3 regions of the Nocardioides sp. NPDC058538 genome follow, and region 1 is predicted to be linked to each of the others. Evidence: predicted binding sites of a transcription regulator. Region 1 holds the regulator's gene; each other region holds the start of a gene.

Evidence for each region. Region 1 encodes LexA, which represses DNA repair genes until DNA is damaged. Its sites were predicted from a motif close to TCGAACANNTGTTCGA; they were not measured.
Region 2: a site for LexA is predicted at 1,478-1,493, ahead of ACFWQC_RS11390 (DUF222 domain-containing protein). Genes of this name have one in related genera too.
Region 3: a site for LexA is predicted at 2,146-2,161, ahead of ruvC (crossover junction endodeoxyribonuclease RuvC). Genes of this name have one in related genera too.

The regions. Positions count from the first base shown of each region.
Region 1 covers NZ_JBHXNY010000020.1:22,504-26,566, reverse strand. Annotated here, with positions in the region: gene ACFWQC_RS17955 (MXAN_6640 family putative metalloprotease) at 1-972, opposite strand, end outside; gene ACFWQC_RS17950 (alkaline phosphatase D family protein) at 1,058-1,495, opposite strand; gene lexA (transcriptional repressor LexA) at 1,591-2,358, opposite strand; gene ACFWQC_RS17940 (LysM peptidoglycan-binding domain-containing protein) at 2,541-2,918, shown strand; gene ACFWQC_RS17935 (hypothetical protein) at 3,100-3,996, opposite strand.
Region 2 covers NZ_JBHXNY010000010.1:14,426-18,488, reverse strand. Annotated here, with positions in the region: gene ACFWQC_RS11400 (hypothetical protein) at 1-224, shown strand, start outside; gene ACFWQC_RS11395 (GNAT family N-acetyltransferase) at 480-1,019, opposite strand; gene ACFWQC_RS11390 (DUF222 domain-containing protein) at 1,534-2,742, shown strand; gene ACFWQC_RS11385 (phosphotransferase enzyme family protein) at 3,225-4,043, shown strand; gene ppk2 (polyphosphate kinase 2) at 4,048-4,063, opposite strand, start outside.
Region 3 covers NZ_JBHXNY010000019.1:61,927-65,989, reverse strand. Annotated here, with positions in the region: gene pdxS (pyridoxal 5'-phosphate synthase lyase subunit PdxS) at 1-544, shown strand, start outside; gene pdxT (pyridoxal 5'-phosphate synthase glutaminase subunit PdxT) at 541-1,113, shown strand; gene ACFWQC_RS17580 (YebC/PmpR family DNA-binding transcriptional regulator) at 1,229-1,996, shown strand; gene ruvC (crossover junction endodeoxyribonuclease RuvC) at 2,173-2,697, shown strand; gene ruvA (Holliday junction branch migration protein RuvA) at 2,694-3,293, shown strand; gene ruvB (Holliday junction branch migration DNA helicase RuvB) at 3,300-4,063, shown strand, end outside.

The DNA of each region.
Region 1 (4,063 bases):
GTAGGTCGACGGGGCTCGGTTCCAGATATCGAGGACCACGGCTGGCAGGCCACCCCGCTCCCTGGCGAAGCGCTCGGAGAGGTAGCGGAAGAAGATCCAGTTGCCGTAGATGCCGAGGTTGGAGGCGTAGGAGTTGTCCAGCGGCTTGCGCTGGTCCTCGAGCTGGCCGTAGCCCAGGTATTGCCGGTTGTCGTTGATGCTGTCGTAGACCTCGTCCTCGACCCAGGTCGCCGTGGATTCCATCATCCAGCGGTCCTCGCCGGCGTCGTAGGCGAACTGGACGGCGTGGAAGTATTCGTGAGCGGCGGTGACCCGGAGGTTCTCGGTGGGCGTGTTGTACGAGCCGTACTCGCTGGTGGCGTAGTCGTTGTCCAGGACGCAGTAGGCCGTCGCGGCGGTCTTGGAGACCTTCGTCTCGGGCGCGCAATAGCCGTAGTAGCCCTCGTCGTAGAGGTTCTCCAGGTAGATGTCGACCTTGCCCGGGGTGACCGCCTTGTCGGCGGCGGGCTTGCGGTAGCCCGCCTGCACGTAGAGGTTGTGGACCTTCGTGACCACGTCACGGACCTGGGTCGCGTACGTCGTCGAGGCGCGGTCGCCGCCCTTGCCCGGCGTGTAGTGGACGCAGACCGCGTTGCTGCAGGTCTGGGCCGCGGTGCGAGGGCGGGCGAGCAGTTCCCGCGCGGCGGCCTTGTTGGAGCCGTCCAGGGCATCCTTGGCGTTCCACAGGTCGGTCAGCGCGATGGTCGCGTCGGGCCGGCCGGCGACATGCCGTCCGGGCACGACCTGCCGGGTGCCGCGCACCGACTGGTTGCGCTTGACCTTCTTGGCCGCGGCGAGCGCCTCCCGGGCCGCCTTCTCCGTCACCGGCTGCTCGGCGCTGGTGTCACCGCCGGTCCTCACCGAGGTCGCCGGCGTCGAGCCGGTTGCGGGCATGGTGGCGACGAACGTCGCGACGACCATGCCTGCGATCAAGACGAGGGATCGTTGTTTGCGGTTGATCCGGCGGGCAATGTTTCGCATGAGATACCAGACGTTCGGGAAGGCAGACCTGGGCAGTCTAAGCGCAGAGCGCCGCTGTGTCCGGGGGACACGGCCTAGACATGCGCAGGTCGAGCATGCTCACCTCGAGCAGGTTGCCGAAACCCGGCCGCCGGTAGATGCGGTCGTGGAGGTGGCCGTCGATCTTGGAGGGGGCGGTCTCCACCGCGGCTGTGCCGTCCACGCGCAGCGGCATCCACGCGTCGCGGGCCGGCTCGTGCGGCCGGACGTTCTCGTTGGCCATGCCATAGCCGTACTCGCCGGGACCGTACTCGTAGAGGTAGTCGCCCAGGTGGAGGATCGCGTGCAGGTCTTCACGCGTGGCCAGGTGGCGGTAGGACGCGAACCAGCCGGCCTGCAGGTTGGAGCAGGAGACCACCCCGAAACGTACGTTCTCCGGGGTCGCGTCCGCGGCCGGAGCGGTGCGGGTGCGGCGGTCGATCTGCGTCTGGGTCACGCTGTAGGGAACGACGCAGCCGCCGGCCCTGTCATGGGCCGGCGGCTGGATCTCACGCAGTGTTCCCGGACTCGTTCCGGGAGGTGGCGCAGGACTCAGAGGCTGCGCAGGACCGCAGTCACCTTGCCGAGGATCGTCGCGTGGGTGCCGTCGATCGGCTCGTACGCAGCGTTGTGCGGCAGCAACCAGACCTTGCCGTCCTTGCGGGAGAGCGTCTTGACGGTGGCCTCGCCGTCGATCAGCGCGGCGACGATCTCGCCGTTCTCGGCGGTCGGCTGCTGGCGCACGACCACGAAGTCGCCGTCGCAGATCGCCGCGTCGACCATCGAGTCACCGGAGACCGAGAGCAGGAAGAGATCGCCGTTGCCGACCAGCTGCTTGGGCAGCGGGAAGACGTCCTCGATGCTCTGCTGGCTCGAGGTCTCCTCGGCCAGGATCGGGCCACCGGCCGCGATCCGCCCGACCAGGGGGACCATCGCGGCATCGGGGTTGGGGTTGATGTCGGCCTCGGCGGAGATCGTCGACTCGGGCTCCTCGCCGGACATGGCCTTGCGGTGGGCCATCACCTCCGGGAGGAAGACCTCGAGGGCGCGCGGCCGCTTCGGGTCCTTGCGGATCAGACCACGCTGCTCCAGCGCACGGAGCTGGTGGGCGACACTGCTGGTGCTGGTCAGCCCGACCGCTGCGCCGATCTCGCGCATGCTGGGCGGGTAGCCGCGCTGCTCGATGCTGTCGCGCAGGTGAGCGAGGATGCGCTGCTGACGCGGCGTGAGCCCGGTCGCGTCCGGCGGCCCGTCGGGCAGCTCGCGGACGCGGCTCTTCTTCGAACCGCCTGATCCGGTGCCTGTCTTCTGCGTGGTCATGTCACCACATTAGTCCCTCTGGCACCACGACATCAAACATTTGTTCGACCTCGTGGGCGGCGCGTGTCGGCGTTCGAAAATTCTTGGGGTCGCTACTTGCGTTGTTCGAACACGTGATCTACCTTCGAACATGTGCTCGATCGAACACGTGATCGAGAGACTGGTGATCAGGAGGCCGTGAGATGAGTGCAACAGTCTATGTGCTGCCCGTAGCCGAGCCGCCGCGTCCGGCGCCGGAGGTGCGACGCTCGAGCGTGCGGCTCACTCGTCGCGGCCGAGTCGTCGTGTTCGCATTCGCGCTCGTCGTGCTCTTCGGGATCGCACTGATCGGGGCGAAGGTGGCGTTCGCGGTGGAGAACGGTGCGGACAAAAGTCCCTCCCCCTCCGCCCACACGATGGTCGTCGGCGATGGCGACACGCTCTGGGACATCTCCTCGAAGGCCGTCGCCGGCACCGACTCCTCGATTCGGGAGATGGAGCAGACGATCAAGGAGCTCAACAGCCTCGAGTCCTCGATGCTCGTGTCCGGCCAGACCCTGATCATCCCGACCGCGCCGTAGCGCGCCGCTATAGATGTCCGGCTGCTCCGTCAGCCCGCGCAGCGGGCACCCTGGCAGCCGGCTACCGGGGAAAGGTGAGAGTGCTGCAGACGATGGGAAGCGTCTGCAGCACTCTCGCTGTATTGGAGCGCGTTCGGAAACCCGGAAGCGCCGGCCAGGCGCCGGGTTTCCGAAGGCGCTCTCAGTGGCGCCCGCGGTAGGGGCTGTCCGGCTCGGCTGGCGGCCACTGCTTGTTGCGAGTGCCGTGCCGTGGCGGCCACTCGTCGTCCGGTTCGACCGGCGGGTCCTGCGGCTGACGCTGGGAAGGCATCGCCTGGGTTGCGGCGGGGTCCTGGGTCAGTCGAGCCCGCGAGCCGGTCTGGCCGTAGCCGGCCGGGGTCTGGTAGGCGCCGGACTGATACTGCGGGGAGCCGGCCTGCTGAGTGGGGTAGCTGTCCGTGCCGTATCCCTGCGAGCCGTACCCCTGAGTGCTCTGCGGCGTCGACGTCGGTGTCGGCGGGCTGGAGTAGTAGGGCGCCGGGGAAGGTGGCGGGCTGGTCGGGGGCTGGTAAGCCGACGCACCGTACGCTGCTCGGCTGCCGGTGTTGCCGTAGCCCTGATCGCTGCTGGGGTAGCCGTACGGCGACTGGGAGCCGGTGTCGGTGTAGGCCGAGCGGTTCGAGGTGTCGCCGTAGGGCGGCTGGCTCCCGGTGTCGGAGCTGTGCCGGCCGTACGAACCGGTGTCGTCGTAGCCGTAGGAGCCCGTGCCGTAGTAGTCCTGCTCCGGGTAGTCCTGCTCCGGGTAGGCCTGGTCGGAGTAGGCCGGGGCCGAGTAGTCCTGCTCCTCGACGTAGGCGTTGGAGTGGCTTCCGGCGTAGTCGTCGGTGGGTGGCGTGGTGGGGGAGCCGGAGAAGGCCCGCCAGGCCTTCCCGGCGAAGGTGAAGGTCAGGAAGAGGCAGGCGACTGCAACGACCGCCGCGATGGCGAGCTTCGCCCAGGCGCCGGAATCGCCTCCCCGTGCGTCGGCCCCGAAACCGACGGCGACCCACACGAGCACTCCCCAGATGACGAGGAAGGCCAGTGTCGCGATCGCAGGCAAGATGAAAGGTGGCCGGGGACCGCTTCTGGGGCGCGTGCCTCTCCGCGACCCGACGCGATTTCCTCCG
Region 2 (4,063 bases), on a different contig from region 1:
AACTCCTGCGGAGTATTGCGATCGTTGTCGATGCGACGGGAATGCACCTGGTGACGGGAAGGCTCCACGGCAGTCTGATCCGCTGGCCGGAGTTGGTGCCGTGGTCAGCGATCCGGCACGCATCGGTGTTCGAGATGGCCAGTACGAAGGTCGTGAGCCTGCATGTCACCGAGGCGTTCGAAGCAGAGTATCTGGTTCAGCTCGGCCCCTGGCGAGGAGGATGATGGCCGCACAACGGCGGCTGCGAGGTGAGCCGAGCCTGGCACTGCCAGGGCCGCTCAAGGCCGACGCCGAGAACGTCGCGGCATGGATAGCGCATGGTGCCTCCCGTCGGTCGGTGGGATAGGCGACGGCTTCCGCCGCGGTCGACACGTCCTCCCTGCGGAGACTCGGTTCCGGTCAGGCCAGATCAGCCGACTGCACGATCGAGGAATTCGCTGACGGCGATCGCGAACGGCCAACGTGTTCGAGACCGACGACTAATCGCCGCGGCGGTGACCGAACCATTGCTCCGCGCCGTAGGCCTCGAACCGATGCACCTCGACGAACCCGAGCCTCCGGGCCAGGCGCAGGGAGCGCTCGTTGGCCACCTGGGTGGTGAGCACGACCGGCTCGCCCGGGAGCGTCTTCTCGATCCAGCCGAGCGCTGCCTGGGTGGCTTCCGTCGCGATGCCTTTGCCCCATGAGGTCTGAAGGAACTCGTAGCCGAGTTCGACCTCGTCGCCCTCCTCGCGTACGTGGTGCGCCCAGGCTCGATCGCGGCGCTGGATCGTGATCCTCCCGATGAACTCGCCCGCGTGCTCGACGGCGAAGATTCCGGGCCTGGTGTTGGGATCCTCGGGGATCAGCTTTTCCAGCTCTTCTCGGGTGTGCTGTGGTCCGCCTAGGTAGGCCTGCACGGTCTCGTCCGTGAGGAGCTCTACCAGTCCTGGTCTGTCCTCGGGCTTGGTCTCTCTCAGGATCAGGCGGTCGGTGACTATCGGGTCTGGGGGCCAGGGCACGTCGCCGAGGGGTTTCATCCTTGGACCGTAGTTGGGATTTGGGGTTGTGCAGGGGCCTTTTTGGCGTACGTGGGTGGTGGGCCTGGTTCGTTGGGTGCTGTGCTTCTTGGTTGGGGTGGGCCGCCGACCCGTTCTTCATGGTCTTCTCGACGGGCCCCGGAGTAAAGGACGGCCTGCGGCCGCCGGCTTCGCCGGCCGCTTCGCGGTCCTTGACACCGGGGCCCGTCGAGAAAGGATTTGGCTGGCTATCGGGGCGGCGGCCGGGGTGTGGCGCGGAGAGATCTTTGCTCGGAAGGTTGGGGTTGCTGGGGGTGGAAGGGTGGCCCCTTCGGGCCACTTACCATCCACAGATGCGAGGCCGTTCGCTCACCGCGAAAATGCATCCTGATCAGGGAAAATAGGTGGCCTGGCAGGGGTGGGAGGCGTAGAATCAGACCCATCACAGCACACCTCTGAAAGGCAAGGCGCGATGAGTCTCGAAGGCGGGATCGACCACTGGGGCACCAACCCCGGCGACGCGATCGACGCTGCCTTGACCGCCATCGAGACCGCCCTCCAAGAACTCCTCGCGACCGACCCCGCCTATTGGCTCACCGGGCAGAAGAAGGACCTGCTGGAACGAGTGGAGAAGCTCCAGGCCCAACAGGCTGCGTTGAAGCTGAGGGTGCTCGCGTCTGCGGGCGACATTGCCGAGGAGACCGGTGCCAAGGATGTGTCGGGGTGGCTGCGGACCGAGCTACTGGTCGACAAGGCGGTTGCTCGCTCCCAGGTGAAGCTCGCGGCGGCGGTGACCAAGTACGAACTCGTTGCTGATGGCCTCGCTGAAGGTGTCGTGTCCCAGAGCCAGGCAAGGGTGATCACCCAAGCCCTCGATGCCATTGAGACCGACCCCGCCGCCAGCGGCGAGGACCTGATCCTGGCCGAGAAGCTCCTGGTCGACTACGCGACCCGCCTGACGGCGAACGAGTTGAAGATCGTCGGGCGACGGATCCTCGCGGAGATCGACCCGGAGCGGTTCGAGGCCGCCGAGGCCCAGGCGTTGCAGCGCGAGGAGGAGCATGCGCAGCGGCGCACGTTCTTCTCCTCCCGTGACAACGGCGACGGGACCATCGACATCCACGCCCGGGTCTCCCGTGCCGTCGGGATGCGGTTGCGGACCCTGTTGGACTCGCTGGCGCAGCCCCGAAAGCTGTCAGCAGAGGACAAGGGTCGCAAGGCTCCGTATGACCGGCTCTTGGGCCAGGCGTTTGCCCGGGTGGTCGAGACCTATGACGTGGACCAGCTCCCCAGGCATGGTGGTCACGGCACCACGGTGTTCATCACCATGAGTGTCGAGGATCTCCGCAAGGACCTGGGCACTGCGGCCCTGGGTTTCGATGGTGAGCAGATCAGCGCTGCTGAGGCTCGCCGGATGGCCTGCAACGCCGATCTGGTCCCGGTGGTGTTGGGCACCGACTCCGAGATCCTGGACTTCGGCCGCACCGCCCGGTTGGCGTATCCGGTCCAACACCGGGCGCTCCGGTTACGGGATAGGTGTTGCCAAGCCGAAGACTGTGATGCACCAGCGGCGTGGACCGAGGCTCATCACTTGAAACCCTGGTCCGAAGGCGGCCTCACGAATCTGGCGAACATGGTCTTGCTCTGCGCGAGCGATCATCGCCGGATCCATGACCCCGACTACGGGTATGAACGACTGCCGAGCGGTCGGATCCGGTTCACCCGGCGCACCCGATCCACCTGATCCGGGCTGGGCTGGCTGGCTCCGCCGTGCCCGTATCCATGCCCGCCACTCGACGATCGCTGGTCTGTGTTCGCGCGTACCGTCGTGTCATGCCACTGCTGCGGGCAGCTGTCTGGTCTGTGACTTCTTCGGTAGGCCAGGCAGATCTGGGCCCCTGCATCTGGCGGTGCTGCCAGCCCTTGGCGTACTCGTCGCCAGCAGATAACCCTGCCCATTCGCCCCGTGCGATCGGTCTGAGAGCGGCTGGGGTCAGCTGAGGCGACACCTTGTGCCTGCCTGACCCCTCTCAGGGCACGCCTTGTGAAGCATTCACAAGGCGTCATCGTCTTGTAAAAGCACGAGGAAGCCCTCCGCCGCCAGGATCCACCGACCCGAGATCCCAAGCCCGTACCCAACCAAAGGAATCGGCGGCCAAGCCATTCGAGATCGAGCACCACGCAACACCCATCAACGCCCACACCCCACCTGCTTGACTGCGACCCATGACCGAAGCCGAAGCGCTGATTACGCCGATCAGCATGCTCTGGGAGTCGGCCGATCCAGAAGCCGCGCTGACCGAGCGGTTCGGCTTCGCCTCCGCGGCCGAGGCGACGGACTGGTTGACCGGCGTCCTGGCCGAGCACTGGGGTCTGAAGGTGGCCGGCTGCGAACGGCTGATGATCAGCGATGCCAACTGTCTGGCGTGGATCAGCGTCGACGACGATCGGATGATCGCCAAGTGGTCGATGCGGCCACGCGTGTTCGCGCGCTTGGCGGCGACCGCACGGCTCACGGTGTGGCTGGGAGAGCGTGGGATACCTGTGTCCATGCCGCAGGCGGCTCGTGACGGCAGGGTCCAGGTGGAGGTCGACGGGTTCTCGCTCGGGCTGCAGCGGGTGGTCGATGGTGAGCTGTTGGACATCACCGATCCCGAGCAGGTCAGGGCTGCGGGCGAGATGCTCGCGAGGATGCATGCGGCGATGGCCGACTACCCGGAGCTGATCCCCACCGACGATCCGCCGGCACCGGGCGCCCAGCTGGTCAGCAACGACTTCAGGTCGGCCAACATCCTCTGGTCAGGAGGCAAGATCGCGGCGGTCCTGGATCTGGAGGAGACCACGTACCGCCGCCGGGTGGACGACTTCGCTCAGGCCGCCGTCCTGCTCGGCACGCGCTACCACCAGTGGCGCCCGACACCGGCGGATGTGCGCGGGGCGTTCGTCGCGGCGTACGAGTCGGTTCTGCCCCTGGCGGGGGATGACGCCGGCGCGCTCGAAGACGGCATCGAGGCGCACCTGCGGCGTATCCCGTGGCCGGGCTGATCGGTCAGTCGCCGACGGCG
Region 3 (4,063 bases), on a different contig from region 1:
CCACATCGACAAGTGGGCCTTCACCGTGCCGTTCGTGTGCGGCGCGACCAACCTCGGCGAGGCCCTGCGCCGCATCACCGAGGGCGCGGCGATGATCCGCTCCAAGGGCGAGGCCGGCACCGGCGACGTATCCAACGCGGTCACCCACATGCGTACGATCCGCCGCGAGATCCGCCGTCTCGGCGCCCTCGCCGAGGATGAGCTCTACGTGGCCGCCAAGGAGCTCCAGGCTCCCTACGAGCTGGTCAAGGAGGTCGCGGAGAACGGCAAGCTCCCGGTCGTCCTGTTCACCGCCGGCGGCATCGCGACCCCGGCCGACGCCGCGATGATGATGCAGCTGGGCGCCGAGGGCGTCTTCGTTGGCTCCGGCATCTTCAAGTCCGGCAACCCGGCCCAGCGCGCCGAGGCGATCGTCAAGGCGACCACCTTCCACGACGACCCCGACGTCGTCGCCAAGGTCTCCCGCGGCCTCGGCGAGGCGATGGTCGGCATCAACGTCGACGAGCCGGCCAGGTCGATCCAGTTCGCGGAGCGCGGCTGGTGACGACAATCGGCGTACTCGCTCTCCAGGGCGACGTCCGCGAGCACCTCGCCGCCCTCGACCGCCTGGGGGTGAAGAGCACCTCCGTGCGGCGAAGGGAGGAGCTCGACGCGTGCGACGCGCTCATCATCCCCGGCGGTGAGTCGACGACGATGTGGCGCCTGGCTCGTACGTTCGAGCTGCTCGACCCGCTCCGGGAGCGGGTCCGGGGCGGGATGCCGGCCCTCGGCACCTGCGCCGGCATGGTGCTCCTGGCCGACCGGCTGCTCGACGGGGCGGAAGGCCAGGAGACCATCGGCGGGCTCGACATCACGGTCCGGCGCAACGCCTTCGGGCGTCAGACCGAGTCGTTCGAGACCGACCTGGAGGTCACCGGGCTGGACGGATCGGTCCACGGAGTCTTCATCCGGGCACCGTGGGTCGAGGAGATCGGCGACGGTGTCGAGGTCCTGGCGAGCGCGGGCGAGCACCCCGTCGCCGTACGGCAGGACCAGATCATGGCGACGAGCTTCCACCCCGAGGTCAACGCCGACGACAGGCTGCACCGGCTGTTCCTGGACACCTGCTGCTGACGGTGGCCTACCGGACGTAGTTAGAATGGGCACTCTGCTGCCCTGTGACGACTCCGGAGGCGGCTCGACCAGGCTCGAAAAGCACAGACGACGTGGGGCAAAGGACGGTTCAACGATGAGCGGCCACTCAAAGTGGGCAACGACCAAGCACAAGAAAGCTGCGATCGACGCCAAGCGCAGCAAGCTGTGGGCGAAGCTGATCAAGAACATCGAGATCGCAGCCAAGATGGGTGGTCCTGACCCGTCCGGCAACCCGACCCTCTTCGACGCGATCTACAAGGCGAAGAAGCAGTCCGTCCCCAACGACAACATCGAGCGTGCCCGCAAGCGTGGCGGCGGTCTCGACGGCGGCGGCGTCGACTACACCACGATCATGTACGAGGTCTATGGCCCGCAGGGCGTCGCCCTCCTGGTCGAGTGTCTGACCGACAACAAGAACCGCGCGGCGATGGAGGTCCGCACCGCGGTCACCCGCAACGGCGGCACCATGGCCGACCCGGGCTCGGTCTCGCGGCTCTTCGACCGCAAGGGCGTCGTCGTGGTGGCCAAGGCGCAGGAGGGCAAGGAGATCTCCGAGGACGATCTCCTCGAGGCCACCCTCGACGCGGGCGCCGAGGACGTCAACGACCTCGGTGAGTCCTTCGAGATCGTCTCAGACCCCTCCGACGTCGTCGCGGTCCGCACCGCGCTGCAGGATGCCGGCATCGACTACGACTCCGCCGAGGTCCAGTTCGTCGCGAGCATGGACATCCCGGTCGCCGACGCGCCGTCGGCCGAGAAGGTCTTCAAGCTCATCGACGCCGTCGACGACCTCGACGACGTACAGAACGTCTTCTCCAACGCCGACATCCCCGACGAGGTCATGGAGACCGTCGACGCCTGAGCGGCTCGCTGGTCGAGCCGGATTCGTGAGGAACGAGCGAATCAATGTCGAGACCAACACGGTTCTGTCGAGCGGACAGAGGACCGTGTTGGTCTCGACACGCCTCCGCCCAGGGGCTCCGGCGGCTCGACCAGCGATGCCGGTACGCTACGAACAGACGTTCGATGGAGGTGCTGATGCGGGTGCTTGGGATCGACCCCGGCCTGACCCGGTGCGGGATGGGTGTGGTCGACGGGTCGCTCGGTCGGCCGCTGTCGATGGTGGACGTCGGAGTGATCCGTACGTCCTCCGATCTTCCCGTCTGGGAGCGGCTGGTGAGCATCGAGAAGGGCATCGACGCCTGGATCGAGGAGCACCGGCCCGATGCGGTCGCGATCGAGCGGATCTTCGCGCGCTCGAACGTCTCCACGATCATGGGTACGGCCCAGGCAAGTGGCCTCGCCATGGTCTGCGCCGCCCGGCGCGGTCTGCCGGTCGCCCTGCACACTCCCTCGGAGGTCAAGGCCGCCGTCTCCGGCAACGGCCGAGCCGACAAGGCGCAGGTGACCGCGATGGTGACCCGCATCCTGCGGCTCCCGACCCCGCCGAAGCCTGCCGATGCTGCCGACGCGCTCGCGCTGGCCATCACCCATCAGTGGCGCGGAGGCGCCCAGAACCGCATCGAAGCCGCGGTGGCCGCGGCAGGGAAGGTACGCAGATGATCGCGTCCGTGCGCGGCAAGGTCGCCGCCGTCAGTCTCTCCACCGCCGTCGTCGAGGTCGGTGGGATCGGGATCGAGCTGCTCTGCACACCCAACACGCTGGCCACGCTCCGGACCGGCGAGGAGGCTCACCTGCCGACCAGCCTGGTCGTGCGCGAGGACTCGCTGACCCTGTTCGGCTTCACCGACACCGACGAGCGCACCCTCTTCGAGCTCCTCCAGACCGCCTCAGGCGTCGGCCCGAAGCTCGCCCAGGCCATGCTCGCGGTCCTCTCGCCCGATGGCATCCGTCTGGCCATCGCGGGCGAGGACGCCAAGACCCTCACCAAGGTTCCCGGCATCGGCCAGAAGGGCGCCCAGCGGATAATCCTGGAGCTCAAGGACCGGATCGGCGCACCGACCGGCACCGCCTCCGTCCCGGCGCGTGCCACCGCAGCGGCGCCGTGGCGCGACCAGGTCACCGAGGCCCTCGTCGGCCTGGGCTACAACGCCCGGGACGCCGACAAGGCGGTGACCGCGATCGAGCCCGAGGCCGGCGACCAGGCCAACATCTCGTTGCTGCTCCGGGCGGCCCTGCGCACCCTTTCGAAGGCATAAGGACCCATGCACGAGGACGATCTCGACCGGGCCGAGGAAGACTACTTCTCGTCGCTCACCATCGCCGAGGCCGACGGCGACGACCGGGCCGTCGAGGCCGCGCTGCGCCCGAAGACCCTCGACGAGCTGATCGGCCAGCAACGCGTCCGCGAGCAGCTCGGCCTCGTCCTGGAGGCGGCGCGGCAGCGTGAGCGGGCCCCCGACCACGTACTCCTGTCCGGGCCGCCAGGCCTGGGCAAGACCACGCTCGCGATGATCATCGCGGCCGAGATGTCGGCCCCGCTTCGGATCACCAGCGGCCCGGCGATCACCCATGCCGGCGACCTGGCCGCGATCCTGAGCGGGCTCAACGAGGGCGAGGTTCTCTTCGTCGACGAGATCCACCGGATGAGCCGCCCCGCCGAGGAGATGCTCTACCTGGCGATGGAGGACTTCCGGGTCGACGTGATCATCGGCAAGGGCCCGGGCGCGACCGCGATCCCGATCGACCTACCGCCGTTCACGCTGGTCGGCGCGACCACGCGCGCCGGTCTCCTTCCCGGCCCGCTCCGCGACAGGTTCGGGTTCACCGGACATCTCGAGCTCTACGACCCGGCCGACCTCGAGCTGATCGTGCGCCGATCCGCGGGCCTGCTCGACGTCACCCTCAAGGACGACGGCGCCGTCGAGATCGCCGGCCGCTCCCGCGGCACGCCGCGGATCGCCAACCGGCTGCTGCGCCGCGTACGTGACTATGCCCAGGTCAAGGCCGACGGCACGGTCACCCAGCA